Regions from separate parts of the Marinomonas sp. S3726 genome, predicted to be linked through region 3. Evidence: predicted binding sites of a transcription regulator. Region 3 holds the regulator's gene; each other region holds the start of a gene.

The links. The regulator FNR, encoded in region 3, switches genes on or off when oxygen is low (the NO sensors DNR and NnrR bind a similar motif). The targets are predictions, from matches to a motif close to TTGATNTANATCAA.
Region 1: a site for FNR is predicted at 5,839-5,852, ahead of ubiM (5-demethoxyubiquinol-8 5-hydroxylase UbiM). Genes of this name have one in related genera too.
Region 2: a site for FNR is predicted at 3,799-3,812, ahead of TW85_RS10350 (OmpW family outer membrane protein). Genes of this name have one in related genera too.

What each region holds. Positions count from the first base shown of each region.
Region 1 covers NZ_JXYC01000006.1:240,740-251,123, reverse strand. Annotated here, with positions in the region: gene TW85_RS06570 (alpha/beta fold hydrolase) at 1-169, opposite strand, end outside; gene TW85_RS06565 (helix-turn-helix domain-containing protein) at 349-1,395, shown strand; gene TW85_RS06560 (NCS2 family permease) at 1,950-3,392, shown strand; gene TW85_RS06555 (NUDIX domain-containing protein) at 3,523-3,930, opposite strand; gene TW85_RS06550 (2TM domain-containing protein) at 3,954-4,481, opposite strand; gene TW85_RS06545 (DUF4345 domain-containing protein) at 4,600-4,998, opposite strand; gene TW85_RS06540 (sulfite exporter TauE/SafE family protein) at 5,015-5,746, opposite strand; gene ubiM (5-demethoxyubiquinol-8 5-hydroxylase UbiM) at 5,915-7,114, shown strand; gene TW85_RS06530 (VanZ family protein) at 7,144-7,545, opposite strand; gene TW85_RS06525 (hypothetical protein) at 7,764-8,027, opposite strand; gene TW85_RS06520 (sensor domain-containing diguanylate cyclase) at 8,264-9,232, shown strand; gene TW85_RS06515 (histone deacetylase) at 9,356-10,279, opposite strand; gene TW85_RS06510 (monovalent cation:proton antiporter-2 (CPA2) family protein) at 10,373-10,384, opposite strand, start outside.
Region 2 covers NZ_JXYC01000011.1:200,141-210,524, forward strand. Annotated here, with positions in the region: gene TW85_RS10335 (PhoX family phosphatase) at 1-253, opposite strand, end outside; gene TW85_RS10340 (putative 2OG-Fe(II) oxygenase) at 542-1,240, opposite strand; gene TW85_RS10345 (M4 family metallopeptidase) at 1,457-3,364, opposite strand; gene TW85_RS10350 (OmpW family outer membrane protein) at 3,879-4,490, shown strand; gene TW85_RS10355 (helix-turn-helix transcriptional regulator) at 4,627-5,502, opposite strand; gene TW85_RS10360 (M81 family metallopeptidase) at 5,682-7,217, shown strand; gene TW85_RS10365 (M81 family metallopeptidase) at 7,374-8,867, shown strand; gene TW85_RS10370 (ABC transporter substrate-binding protein) at 8,967-10,384, shown strand, end outside.
Region 3 covers NZ_JXYC01000012.1:162,586-172,969, reverse strand. Annotated here, with positions in the region: gene ccoG (cytochrome c oxidase accessory protein CcoG) at 1-46, shown strand, start outside; gene TW85_RS11440 (FixH family protein) at 100-576, shown strand; gene TW85_RS11435 (heavy metal translocating P-type ATPase) at 573-2,951, shown strand; gene ccoS (cbb3-type cytochrome oxidase assembly protein CcoS) at 2,967-3,125, shown strand; gene TW85_RS11425 (sulfite exporter TauE/SafE family protein) at 3,122-3,805, shown strand; gene hemN (oxygen-independent coproporphyrinogen III oxidase) at 3,908-5,275, shown strand; gene fnr (fumarate/nitrate reduction transcriptional regulator Fnr) at 5,305-6,066, shown strand; gene TW85_RS11410 (adenine phosphoribosyltransferase) at 6,088-6,630, shown strand; gene TW85_RS11405 (YfaZ family outer membrane protein) at 6,681-7,232, opposite strand; gene ttcA (tRNA 2-thiocytidine(32) synthetase TtcA) at 7,242-8,078, opposite strand; gene TW85_RS26155 (hypothetical protein) at 8,235-8,387, opposite strand; gene TW85_RS11395 (SprT family zinc-dependent metalloprotease) at 8,483-8,938, opposite strand; gene TW85_RS11390 (ATP-dependent DNA helicase RecQ) at 8,965-10,384, opposite strand, start outside.

The sequences.
Region 1 (10,384 bases), on a different contig from region 3:
TGTCTTCTGTAAGCGATTCAGCCACTAACGCAGAGATCTTTGCCCCAGACTCACTCTTAAAAGAAAGCCTTTTCCAATCAGCCTGATTAATATCATCTGGCCAGCGCCATGGTTTATTGAAACGACCAAAAAAAGGCTTTTTTAATAGGCTATATAATAATTTTTTCATTCTTCCCCTCTCCTTATTTCCTTTCTTATACAAATAAAGCACCACCCCAAAGCAACTAAGCCAACCTAGTGATACCAGCCTAAATCAGTTTATGGCTTGCTTTTAAACTCAACCATAGGCATAAATGACTTGTTTAGGGTCATTTATGCCTTACTTAATAGCGTTAACGGAGAATAGGAATGAAGGTGACAATATTAATGGCTGACCGCTGTTCTTCTACCAGTGTGGCAGCCAGTATGGAGTTTTTAGAAACAGCCAATGTTATCCATCAATATTTACTTAGATCTCAAAAATCGAGCTCATCAAAAGAAGAAAGGCATCAAGCGCAAGAAAAACCATTTGAATTCGAAACAGCATCGCTTACAGGAAAGAGTATTCAAAGTACGGGGGGATTAATCCTGACACCGGAAAAGTCGATTCTCCAAGCCGCTCCCAAAGACCCAAACATACCAAGGCTCATCATAGTGCCAGGTTTCATGTTTAATATTTTGGCCGAATTACCTCAGTTAGCCCCCATAAGCCAGTGGCTGAAAGAACAGCATGAGCAAGGTGCCTATATTGCTAATATCTGTACAGGAGCCTTTGTTAGCGCACAGGCAGGCTTATTAGACAACAAAAGAGCAACAACCCATTGGCTATTTTGCGAACAATTACAAACTCACTTTCCCAAAGTAAAAGTACATACGGAAAGAACAGTAACAGATGACGGCCTGATTATGTGCTCAGGCGGCTCAACCAGCAGTGCAGATCTTTTACTTTATATTATTCGCAAGTTTGGTTCTCCTCAGCTTGGTGCTGAGTGCGCAAAAAAACTATTGGTAGATACTGGCGACCGCAGCCAAACCCCCTATGCCAGTACAACATTTAAAAAGAACCATCATGATAGTGAGATTTTGAAAATACAGATTTGGCTAGAGAAGCAATTACATCAGCCAGTTAGTATGGAAAACTTGGTACAAGAGTTTGGTTTGAGCACGCGTAATTTTATTCGAAGATTTAAGGAAGCGACTCAGCAAACACCAATTCAATACTTACAAAATTTACGCTTAGAAAGAGCCAAGCATTTACTCGAATCGAGCCAAGAAGCGTTCGAACAAATTACCTATCGAGTGGGTTTACAGGATGCGAATTCATTTCGAAAACTCTTTAAACAAAGAGTTGGCGTGACACCAGGCGCTTATAGAAAACGTTTTGCGGGGAAGTTAACAAGTTCGATTCAATATTAAGTCGTAAGCACAACTTAATAACTTATGGCTTATTTACAATAGTGAAAATAAACACTGTTTATGAGAATGAGGCTAAAAAAGCTATATCATTGTTTTATAACAACTATTTAATTGTATTATAATCTCCCCGTTGGGCTTACACGACTGATTCAATCAACAAAATATCATTTCACATCATAATAAGTTTTTATAATGTGAGAAAACCATGTTTTTTGACTTTATTCATAACCTACTTTTTATTTCACTCGCGTGAGATAAATTATTCTTTCATATACTGTTTTTTGTACAATTTTTTAATTAAAGAAAAAAGGCAAGTGTGGCGCAAAATAAAAAGTGCAAACTTTTTGTAAAACCCACCACTATGTGAAATTACTAGTCTTTATTCCCAGTTCAAAACCTGTACAATCGTTCAAGTATTGAGAGAGAAAGGTCCAACACAGCTTTCTTTTCTCGAATCAGTTAAGAGGCTTTTTACTTAAAAATCACTTAACAATCGCGCCGTTATAATAAAAAGAAGCGGCATAAACGATTAAAATAATTAGAGTACTGTAGTTATGAATCAGGTTAACCAAGCTTATGATAATAATCAGGGCAGTAAAGGTGGCTTTCTAGAACGCCTCTTTAAACTTGCTGCTCACAAGACCACTCCAAAAATTGAGATGATGGCAGGTTTAACAACCTTCGTTACCATGTCTTATATCATCGTTCTAAACCCTATCATCATGTCAAAAACAGGCATGCCATTTGACGGCTTATTCCTAGCCACTTGTCTTGGTGCTGCTATTGCCACCATCCTAATGGGCTTGTATGCAAACTGGCCTGTTGGCCTTGCGCCAGGCATGGGCCTTAACGCTTTCTTCACCTTCTCTGTTGTTGGCTCTATGGGCTATAGCTGGGAAATTGCACTAGGTTCTGTCTTTATATCAGGCATGCTCTTTGTGTTAATGAGTGTGACGCGATTGCGTGAGTGGATGTTAGATAGTATTCCAATGAGCTTACGTCTTGCTATGACAGCAGGTGTTGGTTTGTTCCTTGGTTTTATCGGTCTACGTTTTACTGGGGTGATAGTACCAGATCCAAATAACGCTTTAGCACTTGCTGACCTAACACACTTTGGTTTTGGTAAATTTGGTCCAGAAGCGCCAGCACTTGGTCTTTTAAGTTTCTTCCTGATCGCTGTTCTTAGCTACCGTAAAGTATTCGGTGCGGTTGTACTAGGTATTGGTATCACAACGTTAGTCGCTTTCATCATGACTTGGATCCTGCCAACAGACTTCTTCGTTGTGGCTGAAGAAGCTAAGTCTTGGGCGCCTGCCTCCGGTTTCGTCGCCTATGGCGGAATGCTAGCTGTTCCAGATTTCGCTGCAATTGAACCTATTCTTTGGAAAGCCGATGTAATGGGTGCGCTTGAAGTTGCTATGATTCCTGTCATTGTTACCTTCTTATTCGTTAACATCTTTGATACCGCCGGTACACTTATGGGTGTTGCTGAGCGTGCTAACCTACAAGACAAAGATGGCAACATCGAAGGTCTAAGCAAATCTCTTAAAGCTGACTCTATCTCATCTGTAATTGGTACAGCATTTGGTTGCCCACCAGTAACTTCTTACGCTGAGTCTGCAGCGGGTGTATCTGTTGGTGGTCGTACTGGCCTTACTGCGGTAACTATCGGTGTGCTTTTCCTACTCGGTATGTTCTTCTTGCCTCTAGCGAAAATGCTACCAGCCTTCGCAGTAGATGGTGCTCTTATCTACGTTGCTATGTTGATGATGAGTTCTTTGAAGAAAATCGACTGGAACGATCTAACTGAATTCGCACCAGCAGTTGTAACTACTGTGATGATGGCTTTCACCTTCTCTATTGCAAACGGTATTGCGCTTGGCTTCCTAACTTACACCATCCTAAAAGTGGGTGGTGGTAAAGCGAATGAAGTCTCTGCAGGTGTATGGGCATTAACTGTGCTATTCATCCTGAAGTTCATCTTCCTAGGCCACTAAGTTTGTTGTAACAAACCTTAATTACCTAAGAAACGAAAAAGGGCCTTCATTGAAGGCCCTTTTTTAATGCTTAACTTTTTACCTGATACCGAATCTGCAAGCAGCTCCAGCTTCTTACTTTTACCCTAGCTTATTCGCTTTGCTCCAAGAATGACTGTAAACGTAAGTATTCATTTAAAGCAATTCGATCTGATGCTAGCCCTATATCGGCAGTATTTATCTCAGACCAAAACACCTCATCGGCTTCTAGTGCTTTTATCTCACCTTGCCAACCATTAACCACATAATAATGAATTAACTGCAATTCTTCGGTTGCCTTATGATACAAGGAGCAGAGGTAGTAGCTCGACAACGCCTTTATCGCTAACTCTTCATCCATTTCACGGTGTAGGGTTTGCGCTTGTGTTTCCCCCTCTTCCATATGCCCACCAGGGATAGCAATCAAACCCGGATCTGACTCTTTTAACAAAGACCTTTGCTCTAACAATATCTTGTTATCACGAATCACTAAAAAAGACACGCAAGGATGCTGATCCATGAATAAAACCTCTTCCAATCCAGTTAGTCCTGATTTTTACCTAAACGCTTTTCAATTTGTTTCTTTTCCCAATCAGAGCCAAATACATTCACAACCTCGTGCGCACTTAACCCCTGAATCAATAAAGCGATTCCCCAACCTAGCGCAGGCCAAACTACCCAAAAATAGTCTGGACTAGTTAGCAGGTTAATCACCAATAAAAGTAAGATGACACCTGCATAGCTAAGCAGGTTTTTATTAAAAGCTTTAATACGCTTCACCTGAGCAATGACAGCGGCTTTTTCCGCGGACTCCTTCCCATTATTGCTGCTTTCTTCATTCATATTATCCGTCTCCTGCTTTTCGGTTTTGGAGCTAGCCATTAGATTAGGTTCAATCTTATGTAGGTCAGATACCTGTAACTCAAAGACTGCAGCAAGGGATTTCAGACTTTCCAACCCTGCCTTATTGCCTTGTTCAATACGCTGAATAGTACGCACACTTAAACCAGACAGTTGTGACAGCTCTTCTTGAGACCAGCCTTTATCCAACCTTAACTGTTTAACACCCATAGCCATCCCTTAAAATAATAAGAATAAATTTTAACAACAGACCCAAAGATTCAGAACGACACCAGCATGACACCAAGGTGACACTCTATATATTTCAATCACTTACATAAAATTGTCGTTAAGTTAATTGGGACTTAACCTGCCCTCTAGTGAGTAAGACAGCACTAATAATTAAGGTAACTAACTCTCCGACTAAAAACAGCCACATAACTGGGTTCGGGTTACCATCAAGTAAAATACCTAAACTACGACCAAAAGCCATATTCCCCATAATTAAGATGACGAATACTAAGCCTAATTTCTCATAAACCAGTTTCATTGAGAAATAGAAAAGTAATAACCCAATCGCCAAACTCATACCACCATAAGTTGCCCGAGTATCAATCATGGCTGAAGTGGTATTCGCAGCTGAGCCTGTTACCCAAAATAAAAGTGTTTCCGGCACAAAGAAAAACAACAAACCGTAAAGACTAAAAAATAAAGCATTTAAACGAATAATCCATTGCGCTAGTGTCATTACTAATCCCTTTTAGTTAATTTGATATTGCCTTAAAAATTAAGCTGATAGATAACATCAGTAAGATAAGTCTAACAAGATGATCAAACCATTTCTGTTTCAATTTTGATAAATAATATTTGCCAATATGAGTCCCTAGGTAACTGGCTAACAAAAGGACAATAAGATAGGACATATCCTCAAATGCAACTAAAGATGCCCAAGTAAAAATGCTTATCTTAATGATATTTAATGGCAAGGCACTGGCGGCCATAGAGGCAACAAAAGTTTCTTTTTTCAATGCTAGCTGTTTAAAAACCAAGGCTTTTATGAGGCTACCAGAACCCACAGCTCCCGAAACAAGACCATAGATAAAACCCGTAAGAATTAAGACATTATCACTCACCTTGTAATTTGGCATAAGACGAAATAGATCAATTACTAAGTAAAGCAAAGACATAGCTGCGAGTATAAATACAAGCCAATTCGCATCTAAAAATAACAAAGAATAGGCGCCAATCAACACACCTGGAACAGAAAAGAGACTTAGCTTAAATACCAGTGGCCAGTTGATATAGGACTTTAAATAGTAGGTTTTTAAGGAGGTGTTATAAAAATAAAAGAAGCTAGTTAACGCTATGCCCCATTTTATATCGAACATAAGAGAGGTCGCGCTAATCAAGATCAAGGCTGAACCAAAACCAGCTAATGTGGATAGTATGGCGGCAAACAAGGCCATCACAAAAAAAGCCCCTAGCATCCAATCCATACGTACTCTTTTTATTGATTAATTTGAGAAAGCTTAACATAGGGCCAAGCCCCTTTAAATCTAAGCTAGATTCTCATTTTTAAACTCACCACATGACTTATATCAGCCTTAAAAGGGTACAAACTGATAGCCTGCGTCTAAAACGTTTTATTGATATAGAGGTAAGTAATGGACAAGAAAAAGCTAGATATTGCCATAATCGGTGCAGGGCCAACCGGATTAAGTTTTGCGCTAAACCTTGCCCAATCAGGCCTAGAAGTTGCCTTAATAGACAAGCAATCAATAGAGAGTATTGCCCAGCCTCAATTCGATGGTCGAGATATTGCCCTGACACATTTATCTAAAACCATCTTGTCTGAATTAGGTGTTTGGCAAACATTTCCGACTGATGCCATACACCAAATTAAAGAGGCTAAGGTTATTAATGGCGATTTGAACACCTTAACAAATGAATCTGCATCTATCTTACAGTTTGATCGATCGGATGACCCAAACGCCCCACTTGGTTACTTGATCGCTAATTATCAAATCCGACAAGCGCTATATAACCAAGTTAAAGCACAACCCTATATCAGCTTAGTCTGTGAACAAAAGGTAAAAAAACTCCATACTAATCAAGACACTTGTTTAATTGAATCTGACGATGTTCTGATCGAATGCAAACTCTTAGTATCTTCTGACAGTCGCTTTTCTGAAACACGCCGCATGATGGGCTTAAGCGCTAAAATGAAAGATTATGGAAAGGTTATGTTAGTGTGCAATATGAAACACGAAAGCAGCCACAATAACACCGCCCAAGAATGCTTTCAGTATGATAAAACCTGTGCCATTTTACCCCTTGCAGAAAATACATCCTCCATTGTGATTACCGTCAACGCCAGCGAATCAGAGCGCTTACTCGCCTTAGATGATATGGCCTTTTGTGCTGAGGCTGAATCCATGTTGAATCACAGGTTAGGCAAGATGACACTTATCAGCCAGCCAATTGCTTATCCTCTGGTTGGAGTGATGTCTGACCGCTTTATCGGCCAAAACTTTGCTCTCATTGGCGATGCTGCTGTAGGCATGCACCCAGTGACCGCCCATGGTTTCAATTTAGGTTTACGTTCAGCAGACACTCTCGCCCAGCTCGTTATCAAGGCGCACAAGAAAGGCAGAAACATAGCCTCTAAGCGACTATTACATGAATATGAAGCCCGTCATAAGCTATTAAGCAAGCCGCTTTACGATGCAACCAATGCCATAGTTGCCCTCTACACCAACAAAAAACCTTGGGCGAAAGTAGTGAGGAAAGTTGGTATCAGACTGGGTAATAAAGCATTACCGTTTAAAAAGCTTGTCACCCACAGATTAACGCAAATCCGTTAAGTAGTAGGTTAGTAGTAAGAAGCCTTGTCCTAATTGATGACCCTATTGCGAAATAGGGTTTTACGCATAAGCTCTCGACTCAAGCCAGTAAAGCATAAAATACCTAACAAGTTCGCAAGGTAGTCCAATAAGTCCAAGGTACGGGTCGCAACAAAGTATTGGCTTAATTCTTCGAGTGTCACAAAGATTAATACCGAAAGACTCCCCCAATAAATTGAACCAAGCTTAAAACGCATCTGCTTGCCACGTGTTGCAAGGTTAGCCATTAGAGTTAAGCTACCAAAAACTAAAAAGTGCCCTAGCTTGTCACCAAAGGGAACTTTACGAGTCAGTTCAAAAAGCCAAATATCTTGCCCTGTATTCGCCATAAAGATGACCCAAAGAACGAAAGCAATGAATAGGAAGGTGATACTTAAGAAGAGTTTTTGCATGGGAGCACTAAACAGATTTTTATTTGCTGGAGTTTAAGAGTATACCGAGTTTCATAGTTCGTCTATTTTGTGACACAAAATGCGAAAATCAAAATAAATGCCAATGTATCAAAACGCATAAAAATGGCAGCAATAAAATGAAGGGCAAAAACTAGCCTAGCAATAGAGGAGACGTACTATAGGATGATCAAAAAATCGTACTGTGAAGTGAGGCTTTATTAAACTTTAATATCTATCAAGCTACCTAGGGTTCCATTACTGGCTTCTAGGACTTTAGCAGACGCTTCAAATTGCAGCTTAGCTTCCTGTTGTTTAATCAGAGATTGGTTTAGATCTTGAGATGCTTGGATCGGGCGTTCAGTATCAGGACTAGTCGCGCTAGAGGCAGCCACATCCCTTGCCGCATTCGACATTTGTTGTTCGGCTTTCTGTATACCAGCCAAACTTGTTTGATAAGCACCCATGGGTTTATCGACCTGCATAACCCCTCCCCTAAAAATCACTGAACCTGTTTCATATTTGAACAGATAGATATCTATCTAGCAAGTTTGTCCTATTACTAAATTTTATTTGTGAAAATTAGCCAGTCCTAAATAAGTAACTACACTTAAATCTTAGTCTAATAATTGAAGAAGGTTCAAAAATAGGCACAGAAAAAAGCAGCTAACTAAAAGACAGTAACAAGCTAAACACCAATAAATTCATAATGGACTAATTTATGAAAAAACCTGAATTACCAAATACTGAAGAAAAACGGCTGGAAACTCTCAAAGCGCTGAATATTCTAGATACCTTACCAGAGGAACGCTTTGATAGAGTCACCAGAATGGCAAAAAGGTTGTTTAATGTCCCTATTGCCTTGGTGAGTTTGGTTGATGAAAACCGACAATGGTTCAAATCAAGCGATGGTTTATCTGCCTCAGAAACTCCTAGAGATATCTCATTTTGTGGCCATGCCATTTTGGGAAACAGTACTTTTTATATAAAAGATGCCCTTGAAGACACACGCTTTAACGATAACCCATTAGTCACAGGTGACCCAAATATTCGCTTCTATGCAGGGCACCCATTAACCGCTGCTAACGGCGAAAAAATCGGCACACTTTGCATCATAGATAAAAAGCCTAAAAAGCTTACCGAAGAAGACTTAACGGCCCTATCGGATCTTGCCTATACGGTTGAGCAAGAACTCTGTGCAATTCAACTTTCAACCATGGATGAACTCACTAACCTATCTAATCGCCGTGGCTTTACTCTCGTTGCTAATCACTATTTAAACTTCAATAAAAAGCAAAACATGCCAGCAACCTTAGTCTATTTTGATTTAAACAAGTTTAAACATATCAATGATGTATACGGACATAGCGAAGGAGATAACGCATTACAGTTGTTTGCCAGTGTGATGAAGTCTAGTTTCAGAAATTTTGACCTTTTGGCACGAATCGGGGGAGATGAGTTTATTGCCCTCTTATTTAACTCAGACCTTAATTCGGCAGATGAAATGATAGAAAAGCTATCGCACCACCTTAAAAGCGTGGTCTCATCGCAAGAGCTGGAATACGAAGTGGGTTTCTCTTACGGCTTAATTGAATGTAATAGCCTCTTACCTAGCTCGATTGAAAGCTATATCCAGCAGGCCGATAACAAGATGTATGAGTGTAAACATGAACAAAAGAACCACGAGTAACTGAATAGCTGAATAACAAGTCAAATAATGAACAAGGATACAGCCTGAATTAAGCTCATAATCTCGAACTTATCAGCTAAAGAACCACCTAAAGAATAAGAAAAAGCTCAGATAAGCCTTCAATCAAAGCATGTCATTTTCTTTGATCAAGGCGTTAGCGGCTTTATGCAAGATACTGTGACGCCAAGCCACTTTAGTTTGATCTTTATCGTAGCCACCACCAATCACACAAGCTATTGCAATATTTCGTTTTTGGCATTCATCAATAACATATTGATCTCTTTGCCAAATACCTTCATCGGTTAAATTTAAAAAACCTAGCCTATCATCTTTATGGACATCAACACCGGCATCATAAAAGACAAAGTCTGGGCTAATTTCGTCTAACAACCTAGGAATATCGGCTTTTAAAATAGCCAGATACTCAGCATCTTCAGCGCCCTTTGGTATTTGAATATTAATCCCAGCTTCTTGCTTAATTGCTGGGTAATTTTCTTCACAATGCCAAGAAGCGGTTTCAATTGCATCATATGAAGCACACATAGCAGCAGTGCCATCACCTTGGTGAACATCACAATCCAGTACTAATACTTTCTTCGCTTTTCCTGACTCAACCAAATGAATCGCAGCCACGGCTTGATCATTAAAAATACAAAAACCTGTGCCATAGTCCTTATGAGCATGGTGAGTACCACCAGCAAGATGTGCCGCAATACCATATTCAAGCGCTAAATCGACCGTCAACAAGGTGCCAGATACGGCCCTTAGTGTCCGCTCCACCAGCCAGTCAGACCAAGGTAGCCCAATTTTTCGCATGGCTTTATCTGACAAATTACCACGCACAAAACCCTGTACATATTCAGGATCATGGGCCCGCATTAATGTATTGAGAGACAAAGGTGATGGGCTAAACAGATTTTTATCCGTTAAAACACCAACTCGCCTTAACTCCTCTTCTAACAAAGCAAACTTTTGCATGGGAAATCGATGCCCCGCAGGAAAAGGAATCGAATAATGGGCGTGATAAACCAGAGGTAAAAAGGACATAGATGGTCTTAAGTTCTATCTTTCAATTCAGTTTTTTATTGATCTTTTTGTATTAATAGAGCCTTCTAAAAAGGCCCTATTAACATTCGGCAATTAGTCAGTAAC
Region 2 (10,384 bases), on a different contig from region 3:
CAAAGCCAATTAGTGGTGACTTTGCCATTGTGTGTTTGCCCATGCCAGATGCGACAGCATTACCAACACTAGAAAAAGCAAAGAAGCCACCAAGGCCCGCTGTTGCACTTGCACCAAAGAAGCGGCGACGACTGATTGCAGTATCAACTAGCTTATTGAAAGTTGGTTCTAGTGCTGTTATCTCGTTTTCTTGTATTGTTTGCTCTTGTGATTCTGACAAGGTTAACTCTTTGTTCTGTAATTCTTTGCTCATGGTATACATCAGTACTGCCCTACCTATTTTATTGCTATGAGAAGATTATTAAACGCGTGTTTAGTTTTAAGCCTGAACACAGGGTAGTGAGTCTTTGTTGCAATTAAATGGCAGTTTTAAGGCACTTTTTTGCTGTTTTTATTTCAGTTCAGTTAATCCTAAGAACTAAATATTAGATGAGGTTCAATAAGATGGTTAGAAAAAGTGGGTGACAGTTCACTCACTAATTCGTCATAACAGAAGGAGGGCGGGCTCTCACATACTTGAGTTAAGAGCCAAAGAAGAGAATTAATAAATATCAATAACAGCATTAAAGGCAATGACAATGCGATCTTTTTGTCCGAAATAAGTAAGGGCTGCATGTTTTAGGTAAGAAGGGAAAAAGATAATTTGGCCTTCTTTAGGTTCAAAATCCCACACACCTTGGCCACTTAAATAGGCAGTACCTGCATCTGAGTAGTGCTCAGCATTGACTCTAGGGTCATAAAATCGGTTTACACCATTACGTTCACCTAAGGTGCTTTCACCAGGGTCTAAATAATAAATGCCACACCATGAACAGTTAGGGTGTGAGTGAGCATCGTGGTAACCGCCGTTTTGTGTGACGTGGTACCAAGATTCAATAATATTTGCCTCGACTTCCACTTCTTCTGGCCAAGCTTCTTTATTTACTTCAAAAGCGACTTCAGCTAAAAGTTCTTCAAAAATACGTTTCAGCTCCATAACTTCAGGCGTGTCTGCTTCAAGGAAGTTTAACGGGCTTTCAAACAATTTATGTTTAGCGATGGGAGCAACAAGACTATCAATTTTCTCTTTTTGTTGATCCTTACATTGATAGATAAAGTCTACAAGCTCGTCCTTTAAAAACTCATGATCAGGTTGTTGGGCAATAAATAATGGCGTTGTCCAAGTTTTAATCGCTTCTATTGCAGCTGGCTCTGCAAGTTGAAAAGCGTCATCTAAGTCTAAGGTGTTATGGCTTGTCATAAGTTTCTCGTTCAAACGTTTAATCTGTTAATTTTAAAGCTTGTTGGAGGAGCTGAATACTAAAAATTATGAATGAGTGTTTGAAGCCTGATTTGTAGCAGATAGAGACGCTATTATTAATTTTTGAAATTAAATCTTTAGTTGTAAACCAAGAAAGCCTCCGCACTAGGGCGAAGACTTTCTCGGGGATATAACTTCAATTAAAACTAAGCAAGCTTAGTTTTTGTTACCTGTAAGCGTAACGTCTGAGAAGCTAGAGTAAGCATTGATCATAACGTATAGCTTATCACCAGAGCTTACTGACATGGTGCAAGACTCGTTATTGCCAGACTTGTATGGACGGCAATCCCAGTTGCTAGTTGTTGCTTCGCTGCCATTATTTACATAAAGGTCAGCATCACCATTAAAGTAAGAACCAGAGATAGCAATTGTTGCAGAGCTAGTATTAGCAGGTACAGTGTAAACATAGTTTAACTGGCTACCTGTGCTTGCACTTAGGCCAGAAATGGCTTTGCCATCTTCAAGAACACCTTCTTCTGGCTCAACAACGACACCACAGCTTGAATCAACACCAACTGTTGTGAAAGCGGCTTCAACATCTGTTGTATCAAAACCATAGTCATCTGCTGCTTTCATGACACCACAAGCACCTTCATCATATGTGGTGTTAACACCCCAATATAGTTGGTTAGCCAGTGCAAATGCTTGGAAAGCTGTTTTAGTGTTCCAGCCATTAGTGTTAGCTAGTAGATAGAATGCACGATTATAAACACCAGAACTATAATGTACATTTAGACCATCATAGTAATCATCGGCGTGATCAATCGATTTACCATCACGGCTTGGCGTATCCATATAGCGTAGTGCACCATTTGCTTTAAAGATGTCTGCACCTACCTGCCAATCGTTTGTGCCTTTCATGTAGTACTCAGCGGCTTCACCTGCCATATCAGAGAAAGCTTCGTTAATACCACCACTTTGGTTTGCATATTCAAGGCCTGAGTTTTGCTCTGTGAAGCCGTGTGACACTTCGTGCGCAGAGACATCAAGACTTACGAGAGGGTAGAAAGTTGAATAACCATCACCAAAGGTCATTGCCGAACCATCCCAAAATGCATTTTCATAATTATTGCCGTAATGCACTTTCATTTTTAGTTGGAATGTTAAAGGTGCTGTGCCCATGTAGTCTTGGAACATGTCATAAACAACATTACCAAAATAGTGAGCATCATTTAGTGGAGAGTAAGCGCCGTTAGCCGCTTTCTCGTTGTTATCAGGGCAAGTGAACTCATAAATGCTGCCGCCAGATGTCCTGTTGTTCAGGTCATAAGTTGCAACATTGTCTGTTTCCATACGGCAGTCAGAGTCAACTTGTAGGTGACCATAATCAGTACCATAGTAGTAAACGCCTGTTTTTTCGTTACCACCTATACCTGTCGCATTCTGGCTGGCAACGGCTTCTACTGATTGACCGATGATTTCGTTGCTTTCAGTAGATTGTCCAATGATTTTGTCATTGTGTGACGGTGCAGATTGACCGATTATGCCATGATTTAGTGCGTTCCAAGATTTGTAAACCTTACCAGAATTCGCATCGATGAAGCTAATAGGGCGAGCTGGAGTGTCGCCGCCAGTAAAGATATCTACTTTGTAAACTAGGTGAGCAGTTTGGCTTTCATCAAGCCAAATAATTAAATCAGCGCTGCTTCTTTCTGGTTTAGTTAGACCATCCTTACGTAACGCGATTGCAATGGCTTCTTTTTCACTTAAATCAGCGCTTACTGAAGTCACGTCATTGCCAATGTTAGCAATATAGTTACCTACTACTTCGCTTATTTGGCCAGATGCGTCGCGTTTAGCAGACAAGGAGTGTCCATACACCTCAATTCCGTTGAACTGTTGACGTAAACGTGCTTTTTTAACAGCCTTTACATCATGACTCTTAAAAGAGTTTTTACTATCTAAATTAAGGGCTTGCGGCAAATTAGTTAATGATTGACCAACAATGGACTGGCCAATAATTGACTGATTCTGGTCTGCTTTAAGTTGCACTATGTCAGCGGCTTGCGCAGTTGTCATATACATCAAAGCAGGTACTAAATAAGCTAACTTTTTCAATTTCATTACAATCTCCATTTGCTCTTATTATTTATGGTTTTTGCGATTGTGATTAATCGTTTTGCCATAAGTTTTTTTTGCTTTTTAAGCACTTTGTGTTGCTCATTTATGCTTCCATTCGTGCGTTTTATAGTCAATCTAATGTCAACTTTTACTAATAAGTTCACGTTTCTGACCTTAAAAGTGTCATCAGTTGGCACTAAATGTGAAATGTATGCGTGATTTGTGTATATATCTTTTTAACCGTTGACTTTTAATTTTAAAAAAAACGTTTTGAACAATAAGGTTATTAAATTGAAGTGATTTTTAACTTTGAAATCGGTGTGGATTGTCTGTCTTTTTGTGTAAATGAGCAGCGAATAAGAAAAGAGCGAGATACTTGCAGAAAACTTGATCTAGCTTTGGATATTTGAATTAGCAGAGCTATGGCTCGAATTCTATTGATCTAGGTTAAGAGAGATTTTGAAAAAGCTGATATTTTGCCTGCTCACTAGATCAACCAATCAATAAGGACAGAAATATGAAAAAGATAGTACCTCTGAGTGTCATGTTGGCGTTAGCTTCTCCAATGGTAATGGCTCATGAAGAAGGGGATTTTTTCATGAGAGGCGGATTAGCCTCAGTAATGCCAAATGAATCCAGTGATAACGTTTTAAACACTGGTGAACTAGAGCTTACAAATGATATGCAAGTGGGTTTAACTTTTACCTATATGATGACTGATAATGTGGGTATCGAGTTATTAGCGGCAACCCCTTTTACCCATGATGTTTCTACAAATGGTTTAGGTAAGATTGCAGAAGTGTCTCATTTACCACCGACTCTGATGGGTCAGTACTACTTTGGTGAAGCGGACAGCAAATACCGTCCTTACCTAGGTGCAGGTTTAAACTACACCACTTTCTTTGAAGAGAAAGGTTTCGGAGCGCTAAATAATACAGAAGTAGAACTAGATGATTCATTTGGTTTAGCTGTACAAGCTGGTATTGATGTTGAAGTAAATGAAGACTGGTTTTTTAATGCGTCACTTTGGTATATGGATATAGACACAGAAGTAAAAACAACAGTGGGTACCTTTGATGCCGAGATCGACCCTTATGTGGTTATGATAGGTATGGGTTACACCTTTTAAGTCTTAATTCTAGAAAGAATTAAGCAATTGCGATCAAGGCAAGGAAAGCCTTACTTCGCACCTCTGATAAGAGAGTAAATTAGCACTGGGCTGACTGTCTTTATTCAGCTAGCCCTTTTACTCCTAAACATCCTACTTATATATAGTCGTAACCAAAAAAGACATCAGGGTCTATGGTCGACTTTTTCACTTTCAAGCGGTTTTTTACATCCTCGCTTATTTTAGGACTATCCAGTCGATATAGCCCGCTACCTTTTAATGCTTCCCTAATGTTGATGCTTGTACCTAAAAATTCATAGGTAATATAACGACAGGCAGGGTCTCGACCGTGAGTACTAGAAACACCAGCATTAATGCCATTTAAAAATTGAAATTTGGGTTGATAGGTTGGATAAAGAATAGCCATAGATAGGTTCTTCTTTAATAGGGACTCCATTTCAATAATGTAAATGCGATCTGAAATCAGTGAAACTACGCCAAAGTATTTAAAGGTAAAGCAAGGGCCCTTTTCTTCATCTACTTTATCCATTTTCTCAATGGTCTTACAAAAAATGCGATCGTCTTTAACATAAAAGTGTGCCACAGATTTCGCTATATAGCCTGGGAATCCCATAGAGTGGCAATAAACATTATAGAAACCAAGGTAGCGGGTTAGGTCCTTGTCAGCTTTTGGGTAAGTGATCTCTAAAAGGTTTAATAGGTGTTGTGAGTCAGAGCTAATTGACTGCTTTGGGGCTTGTTTGCTCAATGCGACAAATTGTTGATGGGGTAAATTGATGACATCTGAATCACACTGAAAATAATCGCAAATCTTAATTAAATTTGAATTTGATGGGCGTGATATTCCACTTAGATATTTATTAAATTGCTGTCGGTTAATATCTAGGTCACGGCACACTTTAGAAATAGATGACTTCTGATCACATAGGTAGCGTAAATTGCTAGCTAGTTCACTTTCGACCTTTTCTGCTGTCGCTAGTTTATGCTTTTTTAAGCTATTGGCATCTAACATTGCTCTATTTTTACCTTACTCGCGAAATTGAAGCTCTCTAAATATGGAGAGTAAACTTTCCTTATAACTTAAGCACGTAGCTCCTTAGATAACAATCTGTTAAGCCGATTTAGTTATTGATATCAAAAAGAGAGTAAAGCCTGCCTTAAGACTTTTAGGACCAATTTGGTGAGATTTATATGAAGATATTGATGGCTGGATTTCAGCATGAAACCAATACGTTTTCTCCTATACCTGCGTTATATAGTGACTTTGTAAAAGCAGATCTTTGGCCGAAAATGATTTTTGCCGATGAAATGCTATCTGTATTTGATGGTATGAGCTTGCCAAGCACTGGCTTCATGAGAAGCGCAAAGCAGGCTGGTCACGAACTTTCACCTTTACTTTGGTGTTCGGCTGAGCCAAGTGGTTTGGTTGATGATCAGGCATTTGAAGATATCATGTCACAACTTTGCCAAATGATATTGACTGAATCTGACTTTGATGCCGTTTATCTTGATCTGCATGGCGCTATGGCTACGGCCAAATATGATGATGCAGAAGGTGAGTTGTTAAGACGGATAAAAACGATTGTTTCTGATGATATTCCTATTGTTGTGAGTCTTGATTTTCATGCCAATGTATCGCCTTTAATGGTAGAGCAAAGCGATCTTATTAGTATTTATCGTACTTACCCTCATATCGATATGATTGAAACAGGTGAGAGAGCCTTTGAGTACCTAATCTCTTGGTTAGAAGGTGGGCTACGTTACAAACAATTGTGTCAAATCCCTTATCTCATCCCTTTATCCGCCCAGTGCACAAATGATAAACCCAATAAACAGCTATACCAATATTTAGAGCAGTGGGATCAAGATAGTGCACAAGGATTAGAGCTGGCATTAGGTTTTCCACCTGCTGATATCTATGATGCAGGTCCTGCGATTGTGGCTTATGGCAGTGACAAAGCGATCTTAAGGCAGAGTGTTAATAAGCTATATGGCACAGTGCTTGAAGCTGAACAGATTTATCAAGATAAGTTATTAGAAGCTGATGAAGCGATTGAGCTCTCTTTAAAGCATCTTGCTAAACATTCCCAAGGCACTGTCATCCTAGCTGATGTGCAAGATAACTCTGGAGCAGGTGCCACCAGTGATACCACAGGCATTCTTGATCAAATGATAAAAGCCGGTGTTAAAGGTGGCGTGGTTGCAGCTATTTGTGATGCCAAGTTAATAGAACAAGTGCGGGTTATTGGTGAAGGCCAATATATAGATGCACAAGTGGGAAACCATTTTAGTTTCAACTCTGAACCTGTAATAGGGCGTTGGTTAGTCGAAAAAGTCACCGATGGCTGCTTTACCTGTACGGGTGATATGTATTCTGGTGCTAAAGCCAATGTGGGTGGATTAGCTTGTTTGCGCTTGCAATCTGATGAAGCTGACATTCGCGTTGTGATAAGTCGTGATCGATTTCAATGTGTTGATCGCTCTGTGTTTCATCATCTTGATATCAAGTTAGATGAATGCCGTATTTTGGTGCTTAAAAGCACAGTGCATTTTCAAGCTGACTTTGCCACTATTGCTAGCAAAATGATGCAGGTAGTCTCTCCTGGTGCTCATCCATGTCGCCTTTCTAATCTTGCTTATCAAAACCTCAGAAACAATGTTCGCCTTGGACCTTGTGGCCCTGCTTATAAGAAAAAAGTGACGCTGACTAGCGAAGGGGGAGCATAAAAAAAACTTGTATTAGCGAAATTGATATTAATTAGCAGGCTTTTATATTGAGAAGACGTTGTTAATTCACAGCTAATCAAGATTATCGCTTTCAATGAAATGTAAACAAATTAGCGATTAAACAGCGATCTAGTTCAGCTTATACAGAGGTGAGTAATGCGATTTGTAATAGCCATGATGCAACATGAAACCAATACGTTTTCGGCACAGCCGACACCTTATGAAGCGTTTGCTGGTGGTACTGGCTATGCAATGCCTCCCCAAGGTGATGTTGCAAGAGCAGCATATCAAGATTCAGGTTTTCCTATCGATGCCTTTTTAGATTTTGCTGATGGTTTAGGAGCAGAGGTGGTACTACCTATTGCCGCAAATGCTGATCCAAGTGGCGCGGTTGATAACCTTGCCTTTGAGTCAATTGCGTCACAAATTTGTGAGGCTGTATCACAAGGTTGTGATGCCGTTTTATTAGACCTTCATGGCGCAATGGTGACACATGAGTTTGAGGACGGTGAGGGAGAACTGCTTAAGCGTATTCGAGCAATTAATGCAGATTTACCAATTGCAGTTACTCTAGACATGCATACTAATCTCACACAAGACATGGTTGATAATGCCTCTATTATTACTGGCTATCGGACTAATCCTCATATTGATATGTACGAAGCAGGCATGCGCACTGCGTATACTTTACTTAAGACATTAGAGGGTAAAGTTAAGCCTAAAATGTTGTGGCAGAAGCGCCCTATGATGCCTCATTTGCTAAAGCAAGCCTCATCTGAACAGCCTATGAAAGACGTGCTTGCCATAGCGTCTAAGGTAGAAACAAATGAAGACGTGTTAAATGTGACACTATTTACTGGCTTTCCTCTAGCAGATATATCCCATGTAAGTGTGAGTTGTTTGGTTGTCTATGATGCTTTAATTCCTTCTCAAAAAGTCATGAGTAATGCTGTCATTGAAGCTGTTTTGGATGCTGCTTGGCAGCAAAGAGAAGCCTTTGTTTATCAGCAAGACCCAATTTACGACACGATTTCTTTCGCTAAAAGCTTAAATCAGTTTCCGGTTGTTCTGGCTGATCATGGTGATAACTGTGGTGCTGGAGGCAATGCTGACAGTATGGCTGTGATTAAAGAGGTCATCTCACAAGGTTTAGAGCAGGTAGTTGCTGGACCAATTTGGGATGCAACGGCAGTGGCTAAAATGGCAAAAGCAGGAGTCGGTGCTGACGTTGATCTGAGTATAGGTGGTAAAAGTGATGTGCCAAGTTTACAGCTTAAAGGTCAGCCATTAACACTTAAGGGCCGAGTAAAGTCGATTCATGATGGCCGCTTTAAATTGAAAGGGCCAATGATGCCTGGTTTCCAGGCTGATATAGGCATGAGCGCGGTATTGGATACTGGCTCGCTAGAATTAATTGTTAGCAGTAAGCGTTGTGAACCTTACGACCAAGCTTACCTGTCTCATACCGGCATCGATCTTAGTCAAAAAAAATACATTCTTATTCATTCTCGGCTGCACTTTCGAGCCGCCTTTGAACCTATTTCAAAACATATTATCAGTGTCGCAGGTCCCGGTGTTTGCCAATCTGATTACAGCTTATTCCCATTCAAAAACTTGAGGAGACCCATTTTCCCTTTGGATAAATTTTGATAGATAGCGAAATTTTGAACTCACTTAGTTTTTAAATACGAATGCTTTAAAGACAAGCGATTTTAAATTCAAACTAGAATAAAAATAAGAGGTAAACCAATGTTCAACCTATCATTTCTAAAAAAGACCTTTAGTGCAGGTCGCAGAAAGCTTGTGATGAGCTCGGCATTACTCGGTGTTATGAGTGTGGTTAGCTTACCTATTGTTGAGGCCGCGGATAGTGACCTGAAAATACTTCATTCACGTAGCTTTACCGATATTCAATCCCTTGATCCCGCTTTTTATACCGCAGCAACAGATGAAGACGTTATGGGAGCGATTTATAACAAACTTATCTATTACAAAGCCGGTAAAGATTGGGAATGGGAGCTACAAGCAGCGAAGAGTATAGAGCAAATTGATGATACTCACATCGCGTTTGAGTTAAAGCCTGGCATCATGTTCTCCAATGGCTTTGGAGAAATGACAGCTGAAGATGTGAAATTTTCTTATGAACGAATTATTGATCCAGAACTTGCCTCTCCCGTAGCCTCAGATTGGGGAACCTTAGACCATGTTGAGGTAACCGGAAAATACACAGGGGTTATCGTATTAAAAGAGGCTTTCCAACCACTTTGGAATATTACGCTGCCTTATGCGGCTGGTAATATTTTATCAAAGAAAGCGGTTGAATCTGTTGGTGGTAAGTTTGGTAGTAAGCCGCCTGCTATTTCTGGCCCATTTCAAATTAAAGAGTGGAAGCCTAAACAAGTTGTTATTCTAGAACGAAATCCATTATGGACAGGCAAGATGCCAGTTTATGATGAAATTCATATTCACCAGATAGATGATGAAAAAACGGCTGAAATTGCTTTTGAAGCAGGTGATATAGACTTTACTCGTATCAGCTTGAGCTCATTGCAAAACTACCGTGATACACCGCCTAAGGACTCGCTATTAAGTGAAAATCCTTCTCTATTTTATGTTTGGGTGGGAATCAATCAGGAAAACAGCAAACTGTTAGACCCTAAAGTTCGTCAAGCGATCCAGCTTTCAATTGATGTACCTTCTATTCTCGCTGCTGCCTATTTTGATGCTGCTGATGCTGCCACAGGGATTATCGCCCCTGGACTAACTGGCCATAGAGAGAAAAGCATACTGGCACCTGCTGCAGATTATGCAAAAGCTAAGCAACTTCTAAATGAAGCTGGCTACGGGTCTGGGCTGGACTTATCTATTGATATTTTGAACAAGAGTACCTTTGTGACAGCTGCACAAATTATGCAGGCGACAATGGCAACTGTGGGTATTCGTTTAACGGTTAACCTACATGAATCAGGCTCTTTCTGGGCATTAGGTTCTGAAAGTTCTGGTGATCGTTGGAAAAATATTGAGCTGGTGATGAACCGATTCTCTATGACGCCAGATCCTTATTATGCAAGCCAGTGGTTTGTCGAAAAGCAAGTGGGTGTTTGGAACTGGGAGCGCTTTCGTAATCAAGAGTTTGATGAACTTCATGAAAAGGCGCTGAGTGAATC
Region 3 (10,384 bases):
TGTTAGTAAAACCACAGAAAGCCGTTTCCTTGGCCCTGTAAACTAACACACTTAAACAAAGGTGCCCTTTTGGGCACCTTAATGAGAGGAAAATTTTAAGTGAAACCGACCCCTTGGTATAAACAGTTTTGGCCCTGGTTTGTTATAGCTATTCCTGTAAGTTCTATGTTTGTTGCCGTAATACAAATTTCATATGCTTTAAACTCACCCAATGACATGGTCGTTGACAACTACTATAAAGAAGGCCTAGGTATTAACACAGTTTTAGATAAACGTAACCTGGCCGCCGAGCTTAATATCGGAGCTTCAATTGTTATCGATAACACCACAGGCGAAGTTATTCTAACGAGTCAAAATGCTCAAGAAGAAACCCTAACACTTAACTTTTTTAACTCAGCTATTTCGGATAAAGATTTCACCTTGACCTTAAATCGTATTGCCGATAATCAATATAGAGGCAACCTCAAAAAGTCTATTTCAGGCATTTGGAATTTATACTTGGAATCAGCTGTTGGCTGGCAAATTGGCGCAAGATTAAACCTTACTGATTCTAATTACGCTCAATTTAAATTATGAGTCAAGAGCCTTGCTACCATTGCGGTGAAGACGTCCCGAAAGACCTAAATATCCAAAGTGAAATCGACAACCAAGTTGTCGATTTCTGTTGCTATGGATGCCAAGCCATTGCAGAGTTTATTCAAGGTGCAGATTTAAGCAACTACTATCAACATCGAACCGAAAAAGCTCAAAACGCTCAAAACACATCCGAGCTAGACAATAAGTTCTCATTAATCAAAGACCCAGATCTCTATCCTTTATATGTATTTGAGAACGGTGATATTCATCATATTCAAATTAGCCTTAAAGGCATGACTTGTGCGGCCTGCGCTTGGCTAATTGAAACTAGACTTCAACAACTTGAAGGCATTTCAAGTATTCATATTAATTTAAGCACCTCTTTAGCCACTCTTGAATGGCAACCAAACAAAATTGAAATCACTGATATTGCAGAAGAAGTACAGCTTCTTGGCTATCAGGCAAGCCCTTATCGTGCAGACCAAACCGATATAGATATCAAAAAAGCTAAAAAAACATCCATTATACGCCTCGGTGTAGCGGGCGTTGGCATGATGCAGGTAATGATGAGCGCCATAGCGCTTTATGCTGGTGACATTCAAGGCATGGACCAAAGCCTTAAAACTTTAATAAGTTGGCTAAGTTTTGCATTTGCCACACCTGTAGTTTTATATTCAGGCTTCCCTTTCTTTAAAGCTGCCCTAAGGGATTTAAAAACACGTCACTTTACAATGGATTTGCCCGTCTCCCTGGGGATAGGACTTGCATACACTGCAAGCATATATTCAATGCTTAGTAAGACTGGGCATGTTTATTTTGACTCAGTTACAATGTTTACCTTCTTTCTACTATTAGGTCGTTTTCTAGAAGAAGCAGCAAGACATAAATCTTATAGCAATAACCGTAACCAACAAGAGCTATCAAGCGCCTGGTTAATTAAAGAAAACGAACCTGTAAAAGAAATCCCGTTAAGCAAAATATCACTCGGTAACACCATATTGATAAAATCAGGTGAAAATATTCCTGTAGATGGCATCATTTCTAAAGGTAGCACCAGTATTGATGAATCAAGCCTAACAGGAGAATACCTCCCTATCACCAAAGCTGTTGGCGACAATGTGGTTGCTCAAACCATAAATGTTGAACAAAATATTGAAATACTAGTATCTGCTATTGGTAAACAAACACGAGCAGCTGCAATCGAACGACTTACAGATAGAGCGTTAAGTGAAAAACCTAAAATAGCTAAGATTGCTGACAATGTAGCTCATTACTTCGTCATTCTTGTACTCATATGTGCAAGCCTAACATTTATAGGTTGGACACTTGCAGGCTCAGATGAGGCCTATTGGATAATGATTAGTGTATTGGTTGTAACATGCCCATGCGCACTTTCTTTAGCGACACCAGTCGCACTCACATCAGCAACAAATAAGCTAAAAGAATTTGGATTATTAGTCACACGTGGCCACGTAATTGAGTCACTTGCAAAATGCAGTCACATAATATTCGATAAAACAGGCACACTTACCCATGGTCAGTTCGACATTAGTCATATTGACTCTACTGATGATACGTTTTGTCTTCAAATAGCAAGCGCACTTGAAAGAGAGTCAATTCACCCAATCGCAAAAGCATTTAGACAGTCATCGCCTATTCAAGCTGAGAATATAATTAATCACACAGGCTTAGGCGTTGAAGGAAAAATAAATGGTGAGCGTTACCTTTTAGGTAACTTAAAGTTTGTTTCTAGCTTGAGCAAGAATATAAAAACAAGCCCTTCTGAATTCACTGGGTTAACCTTATATTTAGCTAAAGAAAATACTGGTGTCATTGGAACCATCTATCTACAAGACAGACTAAGACCTCACTGCCAAGAAGCAATAAGCGACCTAAGAAACAATAAAATTCAAGTGAGCTTGCTAACTGGTGATACAAGTGAGTCAGCAAGATCAGTTTTAAAACCAGAAAAGTTTGATCATTTTAAGTGCCAAGTTTCACCCGAAGAAAAATGGCAATGGATCAACACACAAAAAGACAAAGCTAACATATTAATGGTGGGAGATGGATTAAATGATGTACCCTCTCTTGCTGGAGCAAACACCTCTATTGCCATGGCCGCAAGCTCTGATCTGGCAAAAATCCATGCTGATGCTGTCTTAATAAATAGCCAAATTGAAACAATTAATCATTCGATCAAGCTAGCTAAGAAATGCCAAATCATCATAAAACAGAATTTGTTTTGGGCAGCTAGCTATAACGCCATCATGCTACCTGCAGCAATTCTAGGCTATGTTCCGGCTTGGGCTGCAGCGATAGGTATGGCTCTTAGCTCTTTACTCGTCGCACTTAATGCTAGTCGACTATCTAGATAATTTGTTGGAGAAAAAATGGAAAGCTTATATCTGCTAATTCCTATTGCAGCAGTCTTTGTTTTTATTGCTGTCGCTATTTTTACTTGGGCTGTAAAAAAGGACCAATTTGAAGACCTTGACCGCGAAGGTCAAAGAATTCTCTTTGAAGAAGATGATAACGATAAAGAAAAATGAGCCAATTTGATCTCCTAACCGCCTTTTTAATTGGCCTTGCCGGCGCTGGTCACTGCTTTGGAATGTGTGGCGGAATTATAAGCGCCTTATCCTTCAATACATCTAGCAACAAAGGCTTATTAACAACCCAACTAAACTATAATCTAGGTCGAATTACTAGCTATACAATTTTAGCGCTTATCTTTAGTTTTTTTTTCCAGTCTTTTACAGATTATTATGAAAGTGCAAGCTATGCACTAAGAACCATAGCTGCAACAATTCTTTTCTTAATGGGACTTTATCTCCTAAAACAGTCGCAATTAATACTCAAAGTTGAAAAGCTTGGTTCGTTTGGCTGGCAATATATCTCACCTTTTGCCAAAAAACTATTACCCATCAGAACTCGTAAACAGGCATTTTTAGCAGGTTTCGTATGGGGCTGGCTTCCTTGTGGCCTCGTTTATTCAAGCCTAATCTGGATTTCAGCAAGATCAACTCCACTAGAAGCAATTATACTTATGCTTGCTTTTGGCCTTGGCACCATGCCTGCTATGCTAGCAACTGGAATTTTCAGCAAAAGCCTAAAAGATAGCTGGAAGCAGTATCACCTCAACACTGTCAGTGGAATCTTTATGCTCATTTACGCCGTATGGACATTTCCTTTTTTCCAAAACTTAATACAAGACGTATTTACTCGATAGCACTATATTTATAAAACACGCCAACCAAAATACTGACATATATCAATTTTTAAATCTCCTTAGCAGTTAAAATACTATAAGAATTTTTAATAGGACGTTTAGATGCTCTGGAATACACAACTCATTCAAAAATATAATATTTCGGGTCCTAGATACACCTCTTACCCTACTGCACCCCAATTCAATAGCAGTATTAGCAAACTTTCATTAATTGAAGAAATGCTTACGCCCTCGAACAAGCCATTGAGCCTTTACTTCCATGTACCCTACTGCGCAAAGCTCTGCTATTACTGTGCTTGCAACAAAGTCATCACATCAAATTATAAAAAGGGTGATGAATATTTAGAGCTTTTAATTGAAGAAATCAGATTAAAGTCCTTGATGCTTAGCAACGAAAGAGAAGTTCAACAACTTCATTTTGGCGGCGGCACACCTACTTTTTTATCAGTTGAAGCCTTCAAAAAACTAATCAGCTATATCAAGCAAGAATTTAACCTGCTATCTGATGACAAAGGTGAATACAGCATTGAGGTTGACCCAAGAGAAGTAAGCCTAGAAAAACTAGAAGCTCTTCGAGAATTAGGGTTTAACCGACTAAGCTTCGGCATTCAAGATTTTGATAAAAGAGTTCAAACAACCATTAACCGCATACAAAGCTATGAGCTAATCGACAGCCTAATGCAGCATAGCCGTCAACTTGGCTATCATTCAATAAACTTTGACCTTATTTATGGGCTCCCATATCAGAGTGTAGAAAGTTTTAAACATACGCTAAACCAAGTCATCGAACTTGATCCAGATAGAATATCTGTATTTAACTATGCACATTTACCTAAGCGTTTTGCCTCACAAAGACAGATTCCAGAAGATCAATTCCCAGACACAGATACTAAATTAGCCATTCTTAAATTATGCATAGATATGCTTACCAGTGCGGGCTATCAATACATAGGAATGGATCATTTTGCCAAACCCAAGGATGCGTTGGCACAAGCACAAAATAAAGGAGAGTTGAAACGGAATTTCCAAGGATATACGACACATGCAAACTGTGACCTATTGGCTTTCGGCACATCAGCCATTAGCCAAATAGGCAATACATATGTTCAAAACCATACGGCAACAAAAGATTATCGCAAAAGCATTGAGAACGGCCAGTTAGCGATTATGAAGGGATACATGAGTAATCGTGACGACCAAATAAGACATAAGGTAATTATGTCTTTAATTTGCAACTTTGAACTAGATTCAAGTGATGTAGAGAGTGAGTTTAATATTGTATTTTCAAATTACTTTAAAAATGAGCTATCAGAACTTAGAAAACTAGAAGAAGACAGCATTATTGAGTTAACAAATGAGCCAAACCTCCATATAAAGGTAACTGACTCAGGAAGACTTTTAATCCGCTGTATTTGCATGACTTTTGATAAATATTTAAATAACGTAATTTCATACTCTAAAGTAATTTAGAAACATAGATCAAGTTCAGGGAGATCATTATGTCTGTAGCTCTTAACAACGCTCGATTTAACAGCAAGCTTACATCTCAATGTCAAAATTGCAGCCTAAGCGCGCTTTGCCTGCCAATTTCTTTAGCTGATGACGATGTGAATCGATTAGATCAGATCATTGAACGCAAAAAACCTTTGAAAAAAGGAGACATCTTATTTCGTCAGGGAGACGAATTTGAGTCTGTGTATGCAGTAAGAACAGGTACACTAAAAACGTTTAACATTACGAATTCCGGTGAAGAACAAATTACTGGCTTTTATTGCCCAAGCGAATTACTTGGCCTAAGCGGTATCGATAAAAACATTTACCCAGTTTCTGCAAAAGCTCTCGAGACAACAACGGTTTGTGAAATCCCATTTTCTCATTTGGAGCAGCTTTCTGAGCAAATCCCAACTCTTAAGCACCAGCTCTTTAAAGTAATGAGCCGTAAGATCTGTGACGACCAACAAATGATGGTGTTACTTGGCAAGAAAAATGCTGATGAGAAAGTTGCCTCCCTGCTACTTAACTTAAGTGCTCGCTTTAAAAAGCGTGGTTACTCTGCCACATCATTTAGACTTGCTATGTCACGAGGTGAAATTGGCAACTATTTAGGTTTAGCTGTTGAAACCGTTAGTCGAGTCATTACTCGATTCCAAAAAAACGGCATGATCCAAGTAGACGGTAAAGAAATTAGCATTATCGACCTAGATCAAATGCAAAAACTAATCGGCATGTCAGAAGATTGTGATAAAATTGAAAGCATTTAATAGCTAATACAAGGCGATATAATGCTTTACGATGATTTTTACATCAAATCTTTAATCCAAACCGTTGAAGACTGGCCAAAACAAGGGATCAGCTTTAGAGATATTACTCCTATATTCTCAGACCCTAAGGGTTTGAGAATGGTAGTCGATGCTTATATTCACAGATACATTTCAACCGATATTAGTCACATCGCATGCATTGATGCACGTGGCTTTCTAATTGCTTCAATACTCGCTTATGAGCTACAGAAGCCATTAATTTTGGTAAGAAAAAAAGGCAAACTACCTGGTGCAACAATTTCTCAAAAGTATGCCTTGGAGTATGGGGAAGCCGAGCTAGAAATTCAAGAAGGTGCAGTATCTGAAGGTGACCAAGTATTACTCTTTGATGATTTAATCGCTACAGGTGGCACTCTGACTGCTGCTATCAGCCTATTAAAATCACAAGGCGCTAATATTAAGGAAGTTGCAGCAATTATTGATCTTCCTGATTTGAAAGGCAGTGAAATCATCAGCGACTTAGAGATACCTGTCTATAGTCTTTGCGCCTTTGAAGGCGAATAAAAAAAGGGCGCTAATCTAGCGCCCTTTTTATTTATATCAACTAACCTTATTTAGAAATAAGCTGCTACACCAAAGTGCACACCTTCATCTAATGTATATTTGTCACTATAATCATTAAATTCTGTCTTAACAACACTATAGCTAAAGTAAATTCTTGCATTACGTGTTGCATAATACTCAACCCTTAGATCAGCCTCATGCTGTCTTTTCATATCACCATAGGTAAAAAGTCCAGGGTAGTAATAACCAGAAGCATACAAGCTCACACGGTTAGCTTGTGGGATAATATAACGGTAGTAACCACCTAATCCAATGGCATAACCAGAGTCATTTACACCTAAATCACCTTCCACAGCACGCAATCTAGCACCAACACCTACTTCAATAGGATCTGCTTTATCAACTATCATTACACCAAGATAACCAGACTTACCGCCTTCAGAGAGATATAAGGCGCCTGCTTCTATTTCTATTGGATCAATACTTAAAGACGCATTTAATTTGGCCGTATCGTCAGATAATGTACCTGAAACACTGGATGCATTCGCTCCAACACTTAACAAACCAAGCGCAAATGTAATTGCATATTTATTAAAACTCATCAATATATCCTATAGTGAAATTATATTTAATTTATCTAAGGCATCAGGACTAATAGATAAATCTTTAAAATCAAATAAACTCGTGTCAGCCATATGCGATGGTACGATATTTTGCATACTTGTAAAAAGCGTATCGGTACGGCCCGGGTATTCTTTATCCCATTGTTGTAACATATTTTTGATTACTTGACGCTGTAAATTTTCTTGAGAGCCACAAAGATTACAAGGAATAATAGGGTATTCTTTTAACTCAGAAAAAGCTTCTATATCTTTTTCCTTACAATAAGCTAACGGCCTAATCACCATATGACGGCCATCATCACTTAACAGCTTAGGTGGCATTGACTTGATTTTCCCACCAAAAAACATATTCAAAAACAAAGTTTCTAATATGTCATCTCTATGATGACCAAGGGCAATTTTAGTTGCACCAATCTCATCTGCGAAGCCATATAAAGAACCACGCCTTAAACGAGAGCACAAACCACAGGTCGTCTTCCCTTCTGGCACTAATTCTTTAACGATACTATAAGTGTCACGTTCTAGAATATGAAAATCAACGCCAATTGAAGATAAGTATTCAGGTAAAATATGCTCAGGAAAACCAGGTTGTTTTTGATCTAAATTAACAGCAACAATACTAAATTCAATTGGAGCACTTGCTTGGAGGTTTCTAAGAATCTCCAACATAGTATAAGAATCTTTACCACCAGATAAGCAGACCATGACCTTGTCACCATCTTCTATCATATTGAAGTCAGCGATTGCTTGTCCAGTTTGCCTTCTTAAGCGCTTATGAAGCTTATTTAGTTCTGTTTTTTCTTTCGGGCTCGTTGATAAATCCATTGCTACTTTCACATAATTACAAATAGCGACATTCTACAACAGTAACAAATCCACCGCATCCAATTAATTGAATCTATTAGGGAAATAAAAAGAAATTTTTACGAAGGGAGAATTAGAAAGGATATATAGAGCTAACTAAGTTAGCCCTAAAAAGCATTATGCTTGCTTGTTGATTCCAAGAGAATCGATAATTACAGCTGCGGCTATTACAGCTAACATTGCAGGCACTATCATAGGCGCGAAATTAGCCATTACAGCGGTTGCTAAACCCATAGCAAATCCAGCAAAAAGTTTAAGTGTGTTGTTCATATCATCTCCAAGCAAACATAGCGATAAATTTTGCCAAGATAATACCTTAATAATGATTCATATCAAATTAATATCTTCTTGATATGAGGATAAATTTACTTTGCCCTCAACTTTCCTTTGCATTTACGGCACTGATATTCACTACCTTTAAGTATTCGGTTGTGCCGTCTAATGGTTAAAGCATGTTCCATACAGTCACACTCATAAAGAAAACTCTTAAGTGGCGCTTTAACCGAAAAGTTATGGGTTCGACTCGGCATTAAGTTGAAAACATTAAGCATCACGCTCTTCCACTCTTTACCATGAGGCCTAACTTTAGGTCCAAATAATTGATAAACAAAAATATGAGCAATCTCATGAGGTATAACTGTTTTCAAAAACTCATTTGGATTTTGCAGATACATATCATAATTAAATCTGACCTCATGTCGCTGTAAATAGGCTGTACCTGCTGCAGACCCCCTTTGATTAAATTTAATATTCACCATCTTAATATCTGTTTGAAAATATCTATTTGCCTTAGCAATTGATGATAAAACAGCTTCTGTCACTGATAGCTCAAACTCCTCTCTATGCATTAGCTAATAGCGCCAATACTTGATGAGCCATAAATAGGTGGTGATAGAGGCTCCAAAACATGTTTAGCAAGCCCCGTCAGCCGACTCATCGCAGCTAAACTCTTAGGTTTATGCTCTGCAACTAGGTCTAACTGCTTAGGTGAGAAGACCTCTTCTCCAGTGTTTGTATGCCACTGAATTAATTTCTTTTTATATTCTGGCATAGGCAAAACTTCATGATTAGGATGGAAGTAATCCTCATTAATCACCACCTGAATGTTAGACTTAAGAATAGCTTTTGCTTTTTCATGAAGAGCGAGCTGAAAAGGTGAAAATTGCTGTATCATGATATATTCATTTGCAATCAGGTAACGAACCAGTTTTTTCCAACTAGTTTCATTAAGCTCAGTTCCTTGACCAAACAGACTCATCGCCTGACCAAAACAAGAGTCTACGGCTTTTGTTTTTTTTCCTAATAAAATTTGAATTAGAACGCCAAACGGAACCCCCCCTTTAGTCTTATGCAATAAAGATAAAAACTTTTGAGCAGCTATAGTGACATTGTGCTCTATTTCTTTATTTTTGCATCTATCACAATTCCCGCAATCAAGGATTTCTTCACCAAAATGCGCTAAAAGACTCTTACGCCTACAGCCTCTTTGCTCTAATATTTTGCAAAAGGCTAATGTTCTCTGCCAATCAGATTCAGAGGTAAAATTCACTTCCATCTCAAACTGCAATAGCTTTTGCATATCTTGTAAACCATACAAAAGTAGCGCTCTTGCAGAACGACCATCACGCCCTGCTCGCCCAATTTCTTGATAATAGTTTTCAACACTATTTGGGAGATCCATATGCACAACAAAACGTACTTTATCGAAGTCTACCCCCATCCCAAAGGCAGACGTTGCAACCATAACGATATTGTCATTCTTAGAAAATAATCTCAGATTCTTTTCTTTATCTTTGTCAGAAATGTTTGCATGAAAATAAAGACTAGTTATACCTTGCTCATTAAGCCAAAGACTTAGCTCTTCAACCTTGCGCCTGGAACGACAATAAACAATCCCTGAACCAAGATGTGGCTCATGATTAATAAAGTTCAATAGTTGTTTATTAGCTAAACGCTTTTGAGAGATGGTTAACTCTATATTCTCTCGGTTGTAACTTTGCTGAAGAATCTTTGGCGACTGCAAAGATAAGGATCGTAAAATCTCGGATTGTGTTTTTGTATCAGCACTGCCACTCATTGCGACAATAGGCACATTTGAAAAGTTTTTTCTGATCAAGCCCAAACTGCCATACTCCGGCCGAAAACTTTGACCCCATTGAGAGATACAGTGGGCTTCATCAATTGCAAAGAATGAGACCTTTGCATGCTCTAACAAACCAATAACGGATGGTTGCAACAGCTTTTCTGGAGATAAAAAAAGTAGGTCT